DNA from 3 places in the Streptomyces sp. NPDC001781 genome. Region 3 is predicted to be linked to each of the others. Evidence: riboswitches for the same ligand, from Rfam matches in the RefSeq annotation. Region 3 holds a riboswitch; each other region holds the start of a gene.
What was found. A riboswitch is a leader RNA that binds a small molecule or an ion and turns the genes downstream of it on or off. The one in region 3 is predicted to bind cyclic di-AMP.
Positions count from the first base shown of each region.

Region 1: another riboswitch for cyclic di-AMP. It lies ahead of ACWCV3_RS24485 (M23 family metallopeptidase); the one in region 3 lies ahead of ACWCV3_RS17060 (transglycosylase family protein).
Region 2: another riboswitch for cyclic di-AMP. It lies ahead of ACWCV3_RS23815 (M23 family metallopeptidase); the one in region 3 lies ahead of ACWCV3_RS17060 (transglycosylase family protein).

Region 1 is NZ_JBSFFI010000032.1:7,875-14,500, reverse strand. Features, by position in the region: gene ACWCV3_RS24490 (M16 family metallopeptidase) at 1-1,234, shown strand, start outside; cyclic di-AMP (ydaO/yuaA leader) riboswitch at 1,466-1,619, shown strand; gene ACWCV3_RS24485 (M23 family metallopeptidase) at 1,632-2,375, shown strand; gene ACWCV3_RS24480 (GntR family transcriptional regulator) at 2,560-3,243, shown strand; gene ACWCV3_RS24475 (HPr family phosphocarrier protein) at 3,425-3,706, opposite strand; gene ACWCV3_RS24470 (bifunctional acetate--CoA ligase family protein/GNAT family N-acetyltransferase) at 3,891-6,626, shown strand, end outside.
Region 2 is NZ_JBSFFI010000030.1:16,801-23,426, forward strand. Features, by position in the region: gene ACWCV3_RS23810 (aldo/keto reductase) at 74-1,021, opposite strand; gene ACWCV3_RS23815 (M23 family metallopeptidase) at 1,112-2,152, opposite strand; cyclic di-AMP (ydaO/yuaA leader) riboswitch at 2,162-2,329, opposite strand; tRNA gene ACWCV3_RS23820 (tRNA-Met) at 2,590-2,663, opposite strand; gene ACWCV3_RS23825 (dihydrofolate reductase family protein) at 2,729-3,862, opposite strand; gene ACWCV3_RS23830 (SCO4225 family membrane protein) at 4,032-4,421, shown strand; gene ACWCV3_RS23835 (N-acetylmuramoyl-L-alanine amidase) at 4,591-6,626, shown strand, end outside.
Region 3 is NZ_JBSFFI010000016.1:79,057-85,682, reverse strand. Features, by position in the region: gene ACWCV3_RS17070 (cytochrome P450 family protein) at 1-1,213, shown strand, start outside; gene ACWCV3_RS17065 (transglycosylase family protein) at 1,337-2,374, shown strand; cyclic di-AMP (ydaO/yuaA leader) riboswitch at 2,557-2,735, shown strand; gene ACWCV3_RS17060 (transglycosylase family protein) at 2,740-3,441, shown strand; gene eno (phosphopyruvate hydratase) at 3,771-5,057, shown strand; gene ACWCV3_RS17050 (FtsB family cell division protein) at 5,209-5,685, shown strand; gene ACWCV3_RS17045 (DUF501 domain-containing protein) at 5,732-6,289, shown strand; gene ACWCV3_RS17040 (Ppx/GppA phosphatase family protein) at 6,286-6,626, shown strand, end outside.

The sequences.
Region 1 (6,626 bases), on a different contig from region 3:
GCTGCTCGACGCCCCCCTGGACGCCGAGCCGGCCGGTCTCGACGGTGTCGCCACGATCATGGCGCGCGCCTTCTCCGAGGGCACTGACAAGGACTCCGCAGAGGAGTTCGCCGCGGAACTGGAGCGGGCCGGCGCCACGCTGGACGCGCACGCCGACCACCCCGGCGTCCGGCTCAGCCTGGAGGTGCCCGCCTCCCGTCTGGAGAAGGGCCTCACCCTGCTGGCCGACGCCCTGCGCGCCCCGGCCTTCGCGGAGAGCGAGATCGAGCGGCTGGTCCGCAACCGCCTGGACGAGATCCCGCACGAGCTGGCCAGCCCGGCCCGCCGCGCCGCGAAGGAGCTGTCCAAGGAGCTGTTCCCGGCCTCCGCGCGCATGTCCCGGCCGCGCCAGGGCACCGAGCAGACCGTCGCGAAGATCGACGCGGGCGCCGTCCGTGCCTTCTACGACCGCCATGTCCGCCCCGCCACCGCCACCGCGGTGGTCGTCGGCGACCTGGACGGCATCGACCTCGACGCGCTGCTCGCCGAGACCCTGGGAGCCTGGACCGGCACCCCCGGCCAGGCCCGCCCGGTGCCGCCGGTGACCGCCGACGACACCGGCCGCGTGGTCGTCGTGGACCGGCCCGGCGCCGTGCAGACCCAGCTCCTCATCGGCCGGATCGGCTCCGACCGGCACGACCGGGTGTGGCCCGCCCAGGTGCTCGGCACGTACTGCCTCGGCGGCACGCTCACCTCCCGCCTGGACCGCGTCCTGCGCGAGGAGAAGGGCTACACCTACGGCGTGCGCGCCTTCGGCCAGGTGCTGCGCTCCGCCCCGGACGGCACCGGCGCCTCGATGCTCGCCATCAGCGGCTCCGTGGACACGCCGAACACCGGTCCCGCGCTGGCGGACCTGTGGACCGTGCTGCACACGCTGGCCGCCGAGGGCCTGACCGACGCCGAGCGGGACGTGGCCGTGCAGAACCTCGTCGGCGTGGCCCCGCTGAAGTACGAGACGGCCGCGGCCGTCGCCGGCACCCTCGCCGACCAGGTCGAGCAGCACCTGCCGGACGACTTCCAGGCGGAGCTGTACCGCACGCTCGCCGCCACCGGCACCGTGGAGGCCACCGCCGCCGTGGTGAACGCCTTCCCGGCCGACCGGCTGGTCACGGTCCTGGTCGGCGACGCCGCCCGGATCAAGGAGCCCGTCGAGGCGCTCGGCATCGGTGAGGTGAAGGTCGTGTCCGCCGAGTAACGGACCAGGTGGGCGCGTGTGGGCCCTGACGGCGCATGAGCCGTCGGGGCCCACATCCGTGTTCGGAAGTCGTATCGAACGCCGGTCGTCAAATGTCCGGATTGGGGCGGAGGTTACCCCTCTGGAGTGTGGGATGCGCTACAAAAGTCCGGACCCGTTTGAAGATCCGCTCCCGTCCCCTTTAGCTTCTTCCGGGCTGTTCGTCAGGCAGTGCGCCGCGCCCGCGGCACCGGACAGCCATCGCCGAGTCCCCCGCAGGGGGAGCCGGGGACCCACCGCAGTCCCTGGGGTGAATCGGGCGCCCGCGCGCGAGCGAGGGCGGCCGTAGGAGACCTTCCTGCTCCGAACCCGTCAGCTAACCCGGTAGGCGAGAGGGAAGGAAAGGAACAGCCTGCTCATGGCGTTCATGTGCGCCACCGGGAAGCACCGCAAGCCCGGCCGGGTCAAGCGCACCACCGCGACTGCGGCCGGTGTGGCGGCCCTCACCACCGGTGTCGTCGGCACCCTCGCGGCCTCCCCGGCGATCGCCGCGGACAACTCCGTCGAGAACACCGGCCTCACCCCCGTCATCGCCGTCAGCGACACCCTCGCCGACGAGATCGCCGCGCAGGCCACCGCCCAGAAGGCGACCGCCGAGCGCAGGGCCGCCGAGGAGGCCGCCGAGCGCGCCGCCGCCGAGCGGGCCCGCGAGGCCAAGGAGCGCGCCGCCCGCAAGGCCGAGCGCGAGCGTCTCAACTCCTTCGTCATGCCGATCACCGGCTCCTACGTCTCCACCGCCTACCAGTCCTCCAGCTCCCTGTGGTCGTCCGGTTCGCACACCGGCATCGACTTCCACGCCGCCAGCGGCACCACGGTCCACGCGGCCGGGGCGGGCACCGTGGTCTCCACCGGCTGGGGCGGCGCCTACGGCAACGAGATCGTGATCAGGATGGCCGACGGCATGTACACCCAGTACGGCCACCTGTCGTCCATCGGCGTCACCGTCGGCCAGCGCGTCATCCCGGGCCAGCAGATCGCCCTCTCCGGCGCCACCGGCAACGTCACCGGCCCGCATCTGCACTTCGAGGCCCGCACCGGCCCCGACTACGGGTCCGACATCGACCCCGTCGCCTACCTCCGCAAGCACGGCGTGAACGTCTGACCCCCGGTCCCGTGAAAGCCCCGGCCCAACCCGGCCGGGGCTTTTCGCTGAACTTTCCCGCGGACGCTGTCCAAAAACCAGCCATGGATTTCGGTACGCCGTCGGAAATCCTCGCGCATTGCCATAGAGTCACGGGAAAGGCGCTGTGGTCGGCGTTTCACGGGCATTGAGGCGGAGGTGGGTCATGCGTATTCCGGCGCACTCGGTGTGCACGGCGATCCGGGACGACATCGTCGCCGGAACCCACGAGCGCGGCGGCCGGCTCACCGAGGAGGTGCTCGCCCGCCGCTACGGCGTCTCCCGCGTCCCCGTCCGCGAGGCGCTGCGCACGCTGGAGGCCGAGGGCTTCGTGGTCACCCGGCGCCACGCGGGCGCCTGTGTGGCCGAGCCCTCCGAACAGGAGGCCGCCGACCTGCTGGAGATGCGCCTGCTGCTGGAGCCCCTCGGTGCCGCGCGGGCCGCCCAGCGACGCACCGAGGCCCATCTGAAGGTGCTGCGTGGCCTGGTCGGACTGGGCAGGGAGCGGGCGAGGCTCGGCGGCAGCGGCGACCTGCGCGCGCTGGACGGCTGGTTCCACGAGACGCTCGCCCAGGCGTGCGGCAGCCACGCGCTGACCTCGGCGCTCACCCTGCTCCGCCACAAGATCGCGTGGATGTACGTCGAGGAGAGCCCGGCCGGCCCGCCGGAGACCTGGGCGGAGCACGGCGCGATCGTGGACGCCGTGGCACGCGGTGACGGCGAACGCGCGCGGGCGGTCATGGCGCTGCACACCGAGCGCGCGACCCCGGCCCACCGGTTGCGCACCCCCGCCGCCAGCCGGGCCCGGCGCGCGCAACATGCTGTAAACACAGCGGAACTCCGGAATTAACACGGGCGCTGTATACAAGGGGGATATTCGCGTGCCGGGTAATTGTGCTGCCTTGTTCCGGGGTGCCGGCAATTTTTGACGGCACCCCGTTCGGTGCTCCCCCCTGTACGCCGCGCCCGTGAAAGCGAAAAGCCGCGCCGCCCGCTGAAGGGGGCGACGCGGCTTTTCGCCGAGAACGGGGTCAGACCGTCTCGGGCAGCTCGTCCAGACCCTCGGCGACCAGCTTGGCCAGCCGGTCCAGCGCGGCCTCCGCGTCGTCGGCGTCGGAGGCCAGGACGATCTCCTCGCCACCCTGGGCGCCCAGGCCCAGGACGGCCAGCATCGAGCCCGCGTTGACCGGGATGCCGCCGGACTTGGCGATCGTGACCGGGACGCCTGTGGCCGTGGCGGCTCGGACGAAGATGGAAGCGGGGCGGGCGTGGAGGCCCTCGGCCCAGCCGACGTTGACGCGGCGCTCAGCCATGTGATGCTGCCCTTCAGTCTCAGGTTGTCTAGACCAGTTTCCCACACGGGGAACCGTGTCCGGAGCGGCACTTCACCGTTCCGGAACCTCTCCGTACCGGCCGTCGGGCCGCGGCCTCGCTCCGGCTTCCGTGTCCCGCGCACCGCCTCGCGCCGTACGCCCGTGCGAGCCGTACCCTGGGCCCATGCAGACCCCGGCGGACCGGCAGGACCGGCACGATTATCCCGCCCACTGGGAGGCGGACGTGGTGCTGCGCGACGGCGGTACCGCGCGCATCCGGCCCATCACCGCCGACGACGCCGACCGTCTCGTCAGCTTCTACGAGCAGGTGTCCGACGAGTCGAAGTACTACCGCTTCTTCGCGCCGTACCCGCGCCTGTCCGCCAAGGACGTGCACCGCTTCACGCATCACGACTTCGTGGACCGGGTGGGGCTCGCCGCCACCGTCGGAGGCGAGTTCATCGCCACCGTACGCTACGACCGCATCGGCGCCGACGGCATGGCCGCCTCGGCCCCGGCCGACGAGGCCGAGGTCGCCTTCCTGGTGCAGGACGCCCACCAGGGCCGGGGTGTGGCCTCCGCGCTGCTGGAGCACATCGCGGCCGTCGCCCGTGAGCGCGGTATCCGGCGCTTCGCCGCCGAGGTGCTGCCCGCCAACACCAAGATGATCAAGGTGTTCACCGACGCCGGTTACACCCAGAAGCGCAGCTTCGAGGACGGCGTGGTCCGGCTGGAGTTCGGGCTCGAACCGACCGACCGCTCGATGGCCGTGCAGCTCGCGAGGGAGCAGCGCGCCGAGGCCCACTCGGTGCGGCGGCTGCTCGCCCCCGGTTCCGTGGCCGTGATCGGGGTGGGCCGTGCGCCCGGCGGGGTCGGCCGCAGCGTCCTCGGCAACATCCGGGCCGCGGGGTACGCGGGCCCGCTGTACGCGGTCAACAACGCCTTCGCGGAAGACTGTCACGAGATCGACGGGGTGCCCGCCCGCCGCTCGGTCCGGGGGATCGAGGGCCCGGTGGACGTGGCCGTGGTCGCCGTGCCCGCCGACGTGGTGCCCGCGGTGGTCGCCGAGTGCGGTGAACACGGGGTGCAGGGACTCGTCGTGCTGTCCGCCGGGTACGCGGAGAGCGGGCCCGAGGGGCGGGAGCGCCAGCGGGCGCTGGTCCGGCAGGCGCGGGCTTACGGCATGCGGATCATCGGCCCCAACGCCTTCGGCGTCATCAACACCGCCGAGGAGGTACGGCTCAACGCCTCCCTCGCGCCGGAGATGCCCCGGCCCGGCCGTATCGGGATGTTCGCCCAGTCCGGTGCCATCGGCATAGCCCTCCTCTCCCGGTTGCACCGGCGCGGGGGAGGGGTCACCGGGGTCACGGGCGTCTCCACCTTCGTCTCCTCGGGCAACCGCGCGGACGTCTCCGGCAACGACCTCCTCCAGTACTGGTTCGACGACCCCGACACCGATGTCGTCCTCATGTACCTGGAGTCCATCGGCAACCCCCGCAAGTTCACCCGGCTCGCCCGGCGCACCGCCGCCGCCAAGCCGCTCGTCGTGGTGCAGGGCGCGGGATCCGCGCCGCAGGGGCACGCCGTACAGGCCACCCGGCTCCCGCACGCCACCGTGTCCGCGCTGCTGCGGCAGGCCGGGGTGATCCGGGTCGACACCATCACCGAACTGGTCGACGCCGGGCTGCTGCTGGCCCGCCAGCCGCTGCCCGCCGGGCCGCGCGTCACCATCCTCGGCAACTCCGAGTCCCTCGGCGTCCTCACCTACGACCGCTGCCTCGCGGAGGGGCTGCGGCCCTCCCGCCCGCTGGACCTGACCACCGGCGCCACCGCCGCCGACTTCCACCGGGCGCTCGCCCACGCCCTCGCGGACGACACCTGCGACGCCGTCGTGGTCACCGCCATCCCCGCCATCGGTGAGGGCTCGCCGGACGACGCCGAACTGGCGGAGGCGCTGCGCTCGGCCGCCGCCGCGGTGCCGGGCAAGCCGGTGCTGGTCGTGCACGTCGAGCTGGGCGGGCTGGCGGAGGCGCTGTCCGCCGCCACCAGCACCGCCCCGAAGGCGGGCGCGCCCGTACTGCCTCCCTTGCCGGTGCCGGACGGCGCCGCCCGGCAGGACGGGCCCCGGCTGATCCCGGCCTACCCCGCCGCCGAACGCGCGGTCCGCGCGCTGGCCGAGGCCGTCCGGTACGGGCAGTGGCGCCGGGAGGCCGCCGACCCCGGCAAGGTGCCGGAGTACGACGACATCGACGAGCGCAAGGCCGCCGAGATCATCGCCGGGCTGCTGGAACGCGGCGAGGGGTTCGCCGTCGGCCCCGAGGACACCCGTGAGCTGCTCGCCACCTACGGCATCCACGTCCGGCCGGCGCTGCCCGCGCCCACCCCGGACGCCGCCGCGTCCGCCGCCCGCTGTCTCGGTTACCCGGTCGTCCTCAAGGCCACCGCGCCCCACCTGCGGCACCGCGCCGACCTGGGCGGGGTCCGGCTCGATCTCGCGGACGAGGAGCAACTACGGCGTGCGTACGGCGAGTTGACCGAACTGTTCGGCCCGCCCGAGCAACTGCGGCCGGTGGTGCAGGCCATGGCTCCGCGGGGCGTGGACACCGTCGTGCGGGCGGTCATCGACCCGGCGGCCGGTGCGGTGCTGTCCTTCGGCCTGGCCGGGGCGGCCTCGCAGCTCCTGGACGACATGGCGCACCGCATCGTCCCCGTCACCGACCGGGACGCCACCTCCCTGATCCGCTCCATCCGCACCGCCCCCCTCCTCTTCGGGTGGCGCGGCTCCACCCCCGTCGACACCCCGGCCCTGGAACAACTCCTCCTGAGGGTCTCCCGCCTGGTCGACGACCACCCCGAGGTGGTCGCCGTCACCCTGGAGCCCGTAGTGGTGGCCCAGCGGGGCATCACCGTCCTCGACGCC
Region 2 (6,626 bases), on a different contig from region 3:
AGGGACGCGGGGCCGGCACGGCATCGCAGGGGGCGGCGACCAGCCCGTACCCGCGAGGCCGGGGCCGCTCATCTCAGGCGGACGCCTCCGTCAGCGACTCCAGCTCCGCGGCCGTCAGCCGAAGCTCAGCCACGTCCAGGAGCGCCGGGAGCTGGTCCACGGTGCGGGCCGAGGCGATGGGCGCGGCGACCGTCGGCTGGGCGGCGAGCCAGGCCAGCGCGACCGTGGCCACCGCGGTGTCATGGGCCGAGGCGACCTCGTCCAGCGCTGCCAGCACCCGCTGCCCCCGCTCGGAGCCGAGATGCCTGGCCGCGGAACCCGCCCGCGCGCTGTCCACCGCCGCCCCCGGCCGGTACTTACCGGTGAGGAAGCCCGACGCGAGCGCGAAGTACGGCACGGCCGAGAGCCCCTCGCGAGCGGCGACGTCCTGCAGCGGACCCTCGTACGTGTCCCGCGAGACGAGGTTGTGGTGCGGCTGGAGCGCGACGTACCGCGCCAGGCCCGAGCGCTCGGAGAACTCCAGCGACTCCTTCAGCCGCTCGGCGCTGATGTTGGACGCCCCGATGTACCGCACCTTCCCCGCCCGCACCAGCTCGTCCAGCGCACCGATGATCTCCTCGACGGGCACCTCGGGCTGGTCGAAGTGGGTGTAGTAGAGGTCGATGTGATCGGTACCGAGACGCCGCAGGGAAGCGTCGGCGGCGGCCTTGATGTTGGCGGCGCCGAGGCCCTGGAACTCGGGATGCTGGCTGACCTTGGTGGCGATGACGACCTGGTCGCGGACCCCCCTGGCCCGCACCCACTCACCGATGATCGTCTCGGACTCCCCGCCCTCGTTGCCCTCGGCCCAGGCCGAGTAGACGTCCGCGGTGTCGATGAAGTTGCCGCCCGCGCCGCGATAGGCGTCCAGGACGGCGAAGGACGTGTCCCGGTCGGCGGTCCAGCCGAAGACGTTGCCACCGAGGGCCAGCGGGAAGACCTCGAGGGAGGAGGAGCCGAGTTTGCGCGGAGAAGCGGTCATGCCTGCTCAACGACCACCCCGGTACCGTCCATTCCGGTTAGGGGCCGGGACCCGGTCACGCCACGCCAGGACCCCCGGGCCGCGTCCGCCTCAGGGGGTGAGCCCCTTGCTCCGCAGCCACGCGCCCGGGTCGGTACCGGTGGGCTGACCGCCGGGATGGACCTCGAGGTGCAGGTGCGGACCGGTGACGTTGCCGGTGGCGCCGACACGGCCGATGACCTCGCCGGTGGACACCTTCTGCCCGGCGCTCACGCTGATCGAGGACTGGTGGCAGAACCACAGCTCGGTGCCGTCGTCCAAGGTGAGGACCGTGCGGTAGCCGTACGACCCGGCCCAGCCGGCCTCGGTGATCGTGCCGCTGTGGATCGCCTTGATCAGCGTGCCGGTGGGCGCGGCGAAGTCGAGCCCGGTGTGGTACCCGGAGGACCACATCGAGCCGGCCTGCCCGAAGGTCGAGGTGATCGTGTACGAGGAGGTCGGCAGCGTGTACTGCTTGGCCAGCGTGGCGAGCCGGGCCGCTTCCGCCTTCTTCTCGGCGTCGGCCTCCGCCTTCTCCTTGGCCGCGGCGGCCTTCACGGAGGCTTCCTCGACCGCCTTGGCGGCGGCCTCCGCGGCCTGCTGGTCGGCCCTGGCGACGGCCGCCGCGGTGGCCCGGCTGTCGGCCTTGCTCTGCTGCCGCTCCGCCTGGGCCATGATCCGGTTGCGCAGCGCCTCGCCCGCGTCGGCGGTGGAGTCCTCGCCGGCGGCGGTGGCCGTGGCGGTGGCGACACCGGCCAGGGAGGCGGCGGGCGTCTGCGTGTGGTGGTGCCCGTCGATCAGGGAGTCCACGGAGGGCAGGTCGGGCATCGCGATGGACACGGGCGGCTTGCCGGTGTGGGCGCTCGCCATGCCACCCGCGCCGACGGCGGCGACGACACCGACACCGAGCACGGTGGAACTGCGGGCGAGTCCGCCGCCGCGCTGCTTGGCCACCCGGTGGCGGCCGCGTGCGGCGGCACCGAGGGAAACGGACTCCTCGGTGGGGTTCCACTCCTCCCACGCGCCGCCATCGGCACGGGGGGCGCCGTAGGCAAAGGGCTCACTCGCGTCCGGCGCGAACGGGACTTGTGGGGCAGGCCGGTTGGACGCCACGCGGGCGCACTCCTTTCCCTCCTCCGCCTACCGGGTTAGCTGACGGGTTCGGAGAAGGAAGGTCTCCTACGCGCGTAAACCCGGCGTGCACCAGGGGTGGTGCACGGCGGACAGGGCGCGATTCACCCCAAAGTGGTGGGTCCCCGGTTCCCTCGCGGGATTCGGCGTGTGCGCACGGCGCCGTCTCTGCTGACGGCTGTAACGACCGCGCTGCGTTATCGAACGTTAATAGACACGCGCACCGGATTCCAAGCCCGTTCGGCTTGATCGTTTCACCTTCTGACGGGGGGTGAAACGGCCAGGAACGGCACGAACAGGTCGAGTTGACCGCGCTTCAGGAGTCACAGGGGTTTCGCTGGTGACTCAAAAACACCAGCCGTCCCGGAAAGCACTCAGGGCCGGAATCCATTGAATGGATTCCGGCCCTGAGTTTTCAGTAGCGGGGACAGGATTTGAACCTGCGACCTCTGGGTTATGAGCCCAGCGAGCTACCGAGCTGCTCCACCCCGCGTCGTTGTGTCTCAAGCATACGTCATCCGCGGGGTCCGGCGCACACATGGGGCCGTGACGTGGGCCTCAGTGCGCAAGGTGGGCGTTCGGCCGCTGTGCGAGAGCGGCGTACCCGGGCACCGTCACCACCTCCACGCCCTCGGCGGCCAGCAGACCCGCACCGTCGGCCGCGGTGACGAAGGTGTCCGGCTCACGCCAGGCGGTGACCACTCTGCGTACCCCCGCGGCCAGGATCAGCCCGGCGCACGGGACGGGCCGGGAGGCTCGGTGGGCGCAGGGCTCCAGGCTGCTGTAGACGGTGGCGCCGGGCAGGCGCGGGTCGGCCGGGTCCAGCTTGGCGAGCGCGGCCTCCTCGGCGTGGACCACAGGGTCGCCGCCCTCGCGGGAGAAGCCGCGCGCCAGTTCGGTGCCGTCCGCCGCGACGACGACCGCGCCGACGCTGAAGGCCGTGTCCGAGGGCGGGCAGAGCGCCGCCAGCTCGCAGGCGGTGCGCAGCCAGTGCCGGTCGGCGGCGGTGTCCAGCGGGCCGGCGCCGGGGGCGGTGGGCTCGTAGCGCATCAGGACGACGTCCTCGATCCGGCGGGTGCCGGTCAGCCGCAGCCGGCCGCCCTGGTACGCGCCGGGGCCGAAGAGGCGGGGGGCTGCCGGGTCGCCGACGAGGAGCGGGGCGAGGACGAGCTGGAGTTCGTCGGCGAGGCCCTGCCGGAGGAGCTGGGTGTGCACGGTGCCGCCGCCCTCCACCATCAGCCGGCGTACCCCGCGCACGTCGTGCAGGTGCGTGAGCAGCGCACGCCAGTCGAGGGCCGTGCCGAGCGGGACCACGTCGGCGCTGTCCCCGAGGAGCCCCGCGGCCCGTTGCGCGCCCGCGTCGGTCGTGTAGAGGAGCTTCTCGCCGCCGGTGTGCCAGAAGCGGGCGGCCGGGTCCAGATCGCCGGACCCGGAGACGGTCACCTTCAGCGGGTACTCCGCCCGCCCCTCGGCCACCCGCGCGGCCCGGCGTGCGGGCGAGTTGACCAGGAGCCGGGGGTTGTCGGCGCGGATGGTCCCGGCGCCCACGAGGATCGCGTCCACCGAGGCCCGCACCTCGTCCACGCGGTCGAAGTCGGCGGGGCCGGAGAGCAGCAGCCGCTCGGGGCCGGTGTCGTCCAGGTACCCGTCGAGCGAGACGGCGGCGGACAGCAGGACATGGGGGTAGGGCATCGGCGCGCTCTTCCGGACTCTGGGCCGCGGACTCGGGGTTCCACGGGCGGGCACCCCCTTTGTACTCCGTACCGGTGTGTGCCCTGCCCGGGCGGGGATGAGTACGGCTACTCATCCCCGCCCGGCGGCGCGGCCCCACTGTGGGACCAGCGACCACAAGGAGACCTCGATGCCGCACGCCATCCGCCCGCGCCGCCTCTTCGTCCTCGCCACCGGCACCCGGCTCTCGGGGTTCGGATCCGCCGGCGCACGTCCCCGGCAGCGGGTGCGGGTACTGCTGGCATCAGCCGTGGACAACTGGCTCTCGCGCGGGTACCTCGCCGTGGTCGCGGCGGCGATCGGGTTCTTCCTCTGGGCCGTGTGTCTGTCACCCGACCCCGGTTTCGCCGGGATCTGGCCGCTCATGGCCACGGCTCCGCTCAGCATCGTCGCCATCACGGTGTCCGGGCCCCTGGGGAACGGCGCGCTGAGCCTGGCGGTCTTCGCCGCCGGTACCGCCCTGGCCGGTCTCTGCAACGCCGTGCTGCTCGGACGGCTCGCGCGTGCGCTGCGGCGCTGAGTCTCCCGGTCAGGTATGGACCACGGAAAAAATGTATAACCCAATTGATGGCATGACCTCATCAGGTACGGTCAGCCTCCGATCATGCCCTTCACCGAACCTCCTGGGGAGGGGGGATTCGTGAAGGCTCCATGGACCAGTCACTGCGGGGAAAGGCGTCCGAACCGGTATGAGGGCACGTTGGTGGGGGACGGGGGCGGCCGTCGCGGCGGCCGTGTGCGGGACGTTGGTCGTGCAGGGGGTGAGCGGCGGGGACCCCGGGCACGACGGGACGAGCGCCGTCGCCCCGGTACGGGACCGGGTACGGTCGGCCGCGCTGGACGCCCGGGGGGACGGCACCGGCGCGGTGCTCGCCCGCCGGGACGCCGAGCCGTTCAGCATGCTCGGGGTGAGCTGGGAGAAACCCTCCGCCAGGCTGGCCGGGAAGGTGGAGGTGCGCTCGCGGGCCGTGGCGTCCGGGAAGTGGTCGCGCTGGCTGCTGCTGGACAGCGACCGGGGTGCGGGCGAGCAGCACGCCTCGCGCGGCGGCACCGAGCCCGCGTGGGTGGGACTGTCGGACGGCGTCGAGGTGCGGATCGACGGCAGGGCCACCACGAAGCTGCCGGCGGGGCTCCGCCTCGACATGATCACGGCGGGCGGGAAGAACACCGGGGGTGACACCGAGCCCGCCGCCTACGTCGTGGACGGGCCCGACGACACCGGAGAGCCCACCGCCACCGACAGCCCGGCCGGGACACCGGACCCCACGGACGTCGCCACCACCGAGCCCGCCCCGCCGGACGCGACCACCGCCGAACCCTCGGCCGCCGAATCCTCGCCGGACCAGCCGACCGAGCCGCCCGCCGAGTCGCCCCCGGCGTCCCAGAGCGCGTCGGCACCGCCCTCGGACACCGCCTCTCCCTCCGCGTCCGTGTCCGTCCCGGCCGCGCCGAGCTCCACCGTCCCCAGCCCGCCGATCATCCCGCGCTCGGGGTGGAAGGCGGACGAATCCATCAGCCCCGAGGCACCGGCGTACATCGACGGCAGGATCAAGGCGGTGGTGGTCCACCACACCGCCTCGACCAACGACTACACCTGCGCCGAGGCGCCGTCGATCATCAACGCGGTCTACACGTACGACGTGACCGGGCTCGGCTGGAAGGACCTCGGCTACAACTTCGTCGTCGACAAGTGCGGGACGATCTACGAGGGCCGCAAGGGCGGGGTGGACCTCCCGGTCGTGGGCGCGCACGCGTACGGCTTCAACTCGCAGACGACCGGCATCGCGGTCCTCGGCACGTACGTCGACTCGCCGCCCCCGATGGCCGCGATGGCCTCCGTGGCACGTCTGGCCGCGTGGAAACTGGGCCAGTACGGGGTGCAGCCGGACGCGACGGTCACCCTCACCACGGCGCTCAGCGGGCAGAACTTCGCGGGGCGGACGTGGGAGCCGGGCGAGGAGCTGACCCTCCCCGCGATCCACGGCCACCGCGACGGGTACAACACGGTGTGCCCCGGTGACGCGTTCTACGCAGCCCTCGGCACCGTCCGCACGCTGGCCGCGGGCCCCGTCACGGGCCTCACCCTCGGCACGGTCACCGGTACCGAGACGGTCGGCACCACCCCGTACACCAACGGCCCGCTCACGGTGAGCTGGTCCACGACGACCCCGGCCTCGCTGATCTCCTCGTTCCAGGTCCTGGTCGACGGCAGGACGGCCGCCACGGTCGCCGGTTCGGCCACCTCGGCCAAGCTGACGCTGCCGGCCGGCACCCACAAGGTGCAGGTCAAGGCGGTGCACCAGTCGGGCCGTACGGCGACCAGCGCCGAACGCGCGGTCGTCGCAGACACCACCGCGCCCACCTTCACCACCAGGCCGAACCTCTCGCTGCGGACCGGCACGGTCAACACTACCGCCGTCCCGCTCACCCTCGGCTGGAAGGCCGCGGACAACGTCTCGCTGAGGGAGACCCGCCTCACCGCCCCGCTCGCCCGGACCTACGGTCCGACGGTCACCAGCGCCGCCCAGACCGCCAGGTCCGGTGCGGCGACGGCATGGACGCTGCGGGCGTACGACACCCTCGGCAACTCAGCGAGCGCCTCCGTCCCGGGCACCCCGGTGATCCTCCAGGAGACCTCGGCGACCAGGTCCGGCACCTGGACCGCCAAGTCCTCATCCAGTTACCTGGGCGGCCGCTCCCTCGGCAGCAGCACCAAGAACGCCTC
Region 3 (6,626 bases):
CGCTCCCGTGCACTGGACCAAGCTGCCCAGCGGGGTGGACGCGTGGCTGGTCACCCGGTACGCCGATGCCAAGCAGGCCCTGGCCGACCAGCGGCTCAGCAAGAACCCGGCGCACCACGCCGAGACCGCGCAGGCCAAGGGGAAGACCGGTATCCCCGGTGAGCGCAAGGCCGACCTGATGACCCACCTGCTGAACATCGATCCGCCGGACCACACCCGGCTGCGCCGGCTGGTCAGCAAGGCGTTCACCCCGCGCCGGGTGGCCGAGTTCGAGGGCCGGGTGCAGGAGCTGACGGACGACCTCATCGACCGGTTCGCCGAGCGGGGCTCGGCAGACCTCATCCACGAGTTCGCCTTCCCGCTGCCCATCTACGCCATCTGCGACCTGCTCGGCGTCCCGCGCGAGGACCAGGACGACTTCCGGGACTGGGCGGGGATGATGATCCGGCACGGCGGCGGGCCCAGGGGCGGGGTGGCGCGTTCGGTGAAGAGGATGCGGGGCTATCTCGCGGACCTCATCCACCGCAAGCGCCAGGCACTCCCCGCCGAGCCGGCGCCCGGCGAGGATCTCATCTCGGCGCTCATCCGGGCCTCCGACCACGGCGAGCACCTCACCGAGAACGAGGCCGCCGCCATGGCCTTCATCCTGCTGTTCGCGGGCTTCGAGACCACCGTCAACCTGATCGGCAACGGCACCTACGCGCTGCTCACCCACCCCGACGAGCGCCGCCGCCTCCAGCTCTCGCTGGCCGCCGGGGAGACGGGCCTGCTCCAGACCGGGGTGGAGGAACTCCTCCGCTACGACGGGCCGGTGGAGCTGGCGACCTGGCGTTACGCCACCGAGCCGCTCGCCATCGGCGGCCAGGACATCGCCGCCGGGGACCCGGTGCTGGTGGTCCTCGCGGCGGCGGACCGCGACCCGGAGCGCTTCACCGACCCCGACCTGCTGGACCTCGGCCGCCGCGACAACCAGCACCTGGGGTACGGACACGGCATCCACTACTGCCTGGGCGCCCCGCTCGCCAGGCTGGAGGGACAGACCGCGCTCGCCACCCTGCTCACCCGGCTGCCGGACCTCGCCCTCGCGGCCGATCCGGCCGACCTCCGCTGGCGCGGCGGGCTGATCATGCGTGGACTGCGCACCCTGCCGGTGGAGTTCACACCGGTCGGTCCCCGTCGTGAAACCACCTGTGACGGATGTTCAACTAAGTGATCTTCACGTGATCTCTGCGGCATGAACTTGTGACAAGTGTTCGTCTGACGCTACGTTCACCCATCAGCATGGCGCCGAGCACCACTCGCCACGCCGTACCGCTGTCGCACGAAAGGCAACCGCATGCTCTCCGGGAACGGTAGGCACCGTCGCCCCCGCCAGGCTCCGGCGCTCCTCGTCGCGGCCGGCGTCACCACGTCAGCCATCGCCATCCCGCTCCTCGGGGCGGCGAGCGCCGACGCGGCCGACGGCACCACCTGGGACAAGGTCGCCGAGTGCGAGAGCGGTGGCTCCTGGAGCGCCGACACCGGCAACGGTTATTACGGCGGCCTCCAGATATCCCAGGACGACTGGGACAAGTACGGCGGCACGCAGTACGCGGCCAGCGCCGACCAGGCCAGCCGTTCGCAGCAGATCTCGGTGGCCGAGAAGATCCTCGCCGACCAGGGCACCACCCACTGGGCCACCTGCGCCCTGCTCGCCGGACTGACCTCGAACTCCGGCTCGGTGGACGTCGACACGGGTGTGAGCGAGTCCCCCTCCGCCAGCCAGGGCGGTCCGGACGGGGGCGCCGGCAAGTCGAGCGAGACCCCTGGAGCGGGCGCTTCGTCCGATGGTTCCGACTCGTCCCGACCGGGCGACTCCTCCCCCTCGTCCCACTCGTCCGACTCCTCCGCCAAGGGCACCGGCAAGCCGTCCCCGAACGCGAGCGAGAAGGGTGCCTCGGGCGACGCCGGGAAGGATGCCGGTGCCGCCCGCTCCGACGCGTCCGCACCCCCGGCCGCCGGCCACGGGGACAAGGGGGTCGGTTCGCCCTCCACTGCCCCCGCGGCCGAGGACGACGAGTCGTGGGAGGACGGCGGCTCCTGGAGCCTCGTCGACACCGGCGACCTCGGCGGCGGCCGTCACCGCGGCGGCAGCGCCGACGAGAACGCGACGGAAGGTCAGCACACGGCCGGAACCGGTCGCCATGTCGCCGCCTCCGCGGGCACCTACACCGTCCGTGACGGCGACACCCTCGGCTCCATCGCCGACTCCCTTGACGTGGACGGCGGCTGGCAAGCCCTCTACTCCGCGAACAAGCAGGCCGTCGGTGCGGACCCGAACCATGTCGACCCGGGTCAGGCCCTGGAAGTGCCGGGCGAACAGGACTCCGAATAGCGGCATTTGACGCCCCGCTATACTGTTATATGTCCTATTTGGCGAAAGTGTGGGATGACTCTCAGAAGACCTGATCGTCTTTGAATTTCGCCGCGCGGCATGTCTACGGTCGGGACCGCTCGTCACCACGAGCCCCCGTGGCCGCAACGCCGAATCCTGCCAGCGGTCGTCGGGGACAGTCGTCGCGTCAAGCGCCGTAGGCAGGAGCGGGGGACCCAAGGTAGGTGCCCGGACCGGTGGCTGACACCGGAACGGGCTTGGGGTGGAGCCACGCCTTCCAGAAGTACCGGGGAGGGGTGGCCGGGCAACTCAACCGGCCCGAACCCGACAGCTCACCTCGCAGGCGTCGGTGAGGGGATCGATCCATGCTGTTCTCCAGCAAGGGCAAGCACCGTCGCCCGTCCAAGACCGTCCGTGTCCTCGCGCTCGCCGGTGTCGCCGGTGCCGCCGTCGCGGGCCCGGTGATGGCGTCGGGCAGCGCCTCCGCCGCCACCGGTTCCGAGTGGGACGCCGTCGCCCAGTGCGAGTCGGGCGGCAACTGGTCCATCAACACCGGCAACGGGTACTACGGCGGACTCCAGTTCTCCGCCTCCACCTGGGCCGCGTACGGCGGCACGCAGTACGCCGCCACCGCCGACAAGGCGGGCAAGGGGCAGCAGATCGCCGTCGCCGAGAAGGTGCTCTCCGCCCAGGGCAAGGGCGCCTGGCCGGTCTGCGGCACGGGCCTGTCCGGCGCGACGTACAGCGGTTCCGCCGCCCCGGCTCCCTCCACGGACGCCAAGACGGAGGACAAGGCCGCGGCCGGCACCTCCGACCGCGCCGCCGGCGGCCAGGCCGCCTCCCGGTCCACCGAGCGTCCGGACGTGAGCAGGACCGTCACCACGCCGACCGGTGGCAAGGTCAAGAAGGGCGACGGCGAGTACAAGGTCGTCAAGGGCGACACGCTCAGCTCCATCGCCGCCGAGCACAAGGTCGAGGGCGGCTGGAAGAAGCTGTACGACCTGAACAAGGACATCGTCGAGAAGGCCGACTTCATCTTCCCCGGCCAGATGCTGCACCTGAAGTAACCGCGACCCGCTCGGCGGACGGCCATCCTGCTGAGGCCGGCCCCGGGCTTCCGGTCCCGTCGACGGACCCCCCCCGCCCCGGTGCGCGTTCCCCCCGCGTGCCGGGGCGGTGCGCGTTCCATGCCGGTCCGGCGCGGCTGCCCGGCCGTCCGGAAGGTTTGCCCAGAACCCTTTGTTCCGGACGGGAACAATGGGTACCGTCTCCCTGTCCCACCCCGTCCACGAGGCGGTCGGTCGACGGCCGGCGCCCCTTGGACGGTTAGGCTCTAGACGCAAGGCATGCCATCCGGCGCACGCCCCGCACTCATCGCGTCACATCCATGAAGGAGATGCTCGTGCCGTCCATCGACGTCGTCGTAGCCCGGGAAATCCTGGACTCCCGAGGCAACCCCACGGTCGAGGTCGAGGTCGGCCTCGACGACGGCAGCACGGGTCGTGCCGCCGTCCCGTCCGGCGCCTCCACCGGTGCCTTCGAGGCCATCGAGCTGCGTGACGGTGACCCGAACCGCTACCAGGGCAAGGGTGTCGAGAAGGCCGTCCTCGCCGTCATCGAGCAGATCGGCCCCGAGCTGGTCGGCTACGACGCCACCGAGCAGCGCCTGATCGACCAGGCCATGTTCGACCTGGACGCCACCGACAACAAGGGCTCGCTCGGCGCCAACGCCATCCTCGGCGTCTCCCTCGCCGTCGCCCACGCCGCGTCCGAGGCCAGCGACCTGCCGCTCTTCCGCTACCTGGGCGGGCCCAACGCGCACCTGCTCCCGGTGCCGATGATGAACATCCTGAACGGCGGCTCGCACGCCGACTCCAACGTGGACATCCAGGAGTTCATGATCGCCCCGATCGGCGCGGAGTCCTTCTCCGAGGCCGTCCGCTGGGGCGCCGAGGTCTACCACACGCTCAAGAAGGTCCTGAAGCGCAAGGGCCTCGCCACCGGCCTCGGCGACGAGGGCGGCTTCGCGCCGAACCTCGGCTCCAACCGTGAGGCCCTCGACCTCATCCTCGAGGCCGTCAAGGAGGCCGGCTACGCCCCCGGCGAGCAGATCGCCCTCGCGCTCGACGTCGCCGCGTCCGAGTTCTACAAGGACGGCAAGTACCTCTTCGAGGGCAAGGAGCGCTCCGCCGCCGAGATGACGGAGTACTACGAGGAGCTGGTGGCGGCCTACCCGCTGGTCTCCATCGAGGACCCGCTGTTCGAGGACGACTGGGCGGGCTGGAAGGTCCTCACCGACCGCATCGGCGACAAGGTGCAGATCGTCGGCGACGACCTGTTCGTCACGAACCCCGAGCGTCTCGCCCGCGGCATCGAGGAGGGCGTCGCCAACGCCCTGCTGGTCAAGGTCAACCAGATCGGCTCGCTGACCGAGACCCTGGACGCCGTCGAGATGGCCCAGCGCAACGGCTACAAGTGCATGATGTCCCACCGCTCCGGTGAGACCGAGGACGTCACCATCGCCGACCTGGCCGTCGCCACCAACTGCGGCCAGATCAAGACCGGTGCCCCGGCCCGCTCCGAGCGCGTCGCCAAGTACAACCAGCTCCTGCGCATCGAGGAGATCCTCGACGACGCCGCGGTCTACGCCGGCCGCAGCGCCTTCCCGCGCTTCAAGGGCTGACCCCCGGCGGGTCCGCGCGAGCCGGCCCCGCCCCGTCGTACGTACGTCCCCGGACCCGGTCCCGTACCGTGTCCGGGGACGTACGCGCGTGTGAGCCCAGCGGCACGCGCACAGCACAAGACGCACAGGCACAGTGGAGGCGGAGAGCCAGATGGCCGCGAGGGACCGGGACCGTTTCTCCACCACGACCAGGCTGCGGCTGCTCGGTGAGCAGACGGCGGCCCGCGTCTACCGCTCCCAGACCAAGCGGCAGGCCCGCCGTTCCCGCCTCACCGGCCGCGCCGCCCTGCTGGCCCTGGTGCTGTGCTCGATGATCGTGGCGCTCGCCTACCCGATGCGGCAGTACGTCTCCCAGCGTGCCGAGATCGCGGACCTGAAGCACCGCCAGGAGCAGGCCCGGGCCCGCGTCGAGCAGCTCAGGGACGTCAAGGCCCGCTGGCAGGACGACGCCTACGCCGAACAGCAGATCCGGCGCAGGCTGCACTATGTGATGCCCGGTGAGACCGGATACGTCGTGATCGATCCGGGCGCGGCCCAGCAGTCCCGCACCGACCGCGGCGCCGCCCACCGGCCCTGGTACGCCAACGTCTGGGACGGCGTCGACAAGTCCGACGCCTCCGACCAGTGACCGGCACCCGCCGGTGACCGACGACAAGCCACTTACGGAAGCAGTCATGGAAACGCCCCCGCCCCACACCCCGCGCACCGAGCCCACCGAGGCGGACATCGCCGCCTTCGAGCTCCAGCTCGGCCGCCCGCCGCGCGGCCTGCGGGCCATCGCCCACCGCTGCCCCTGCGGCCAGCCGGACGTCGTGGAGACCGCGCCCCGGCTGCCCGACGGCACGCCCTTCCCGACGACGTACTACCTGACGTGCCCCCGTGCCGCCTCGGCCATCGGCACGCTGGAGGCCAACGGCGTCATGAAGGAGATGACCGAGCGGCTGCAGACCGACCCGGAGCTGGCCGCGGCCTACCGGGCCGCGCACGAGGACTACATCCGGCGCCGGGACGAGATCGAGGTGCTGGCGGGCTTCCCCAGCGCGGGCGGCATGCCCGACCGGGTGAAGTGCCTGCACGTCCTGGTCGCCCACTCGCTGGCCGCCGGACCGGGCGTGAACCCGCTGGGCGACGAGGCCGTCGCCATGCTGCCCGAGTGGTGGGCGAAGGGCCCCTGCGTGGTACCCGGCGCCTGCGCCGCGGAGGCCGCCTCCGGCACACAGGAGCAGCGATGACCCGTGTGGCCGCCGTGGACTGCGGCACCAACTCCATCCGCCTGCTGGTCGCCGACGCCGACCCGGAGACCGGTGAACTGACCGAGCTGGACCGCCGGATGACGATCGTCCGGCTCGGCCAGGGCGTCGACCGCACCGGCCGCCTCGCCCCCGAGGCACTCGAGCGCACCTTCGCCGCGTGCCGGGAGTACGCCGAGGTCATCCGCGGACTCGGCGCGAGCAGGGTACGGTTCGTCGCCACCTCCGCCTCACGCGACGCGGAGAACCGGGACGAGTTCGTGCGCGGGGTGGTGGACATCCTCGGCGTGGAGCCGGAGGTCATCACCGGCGACCAGGA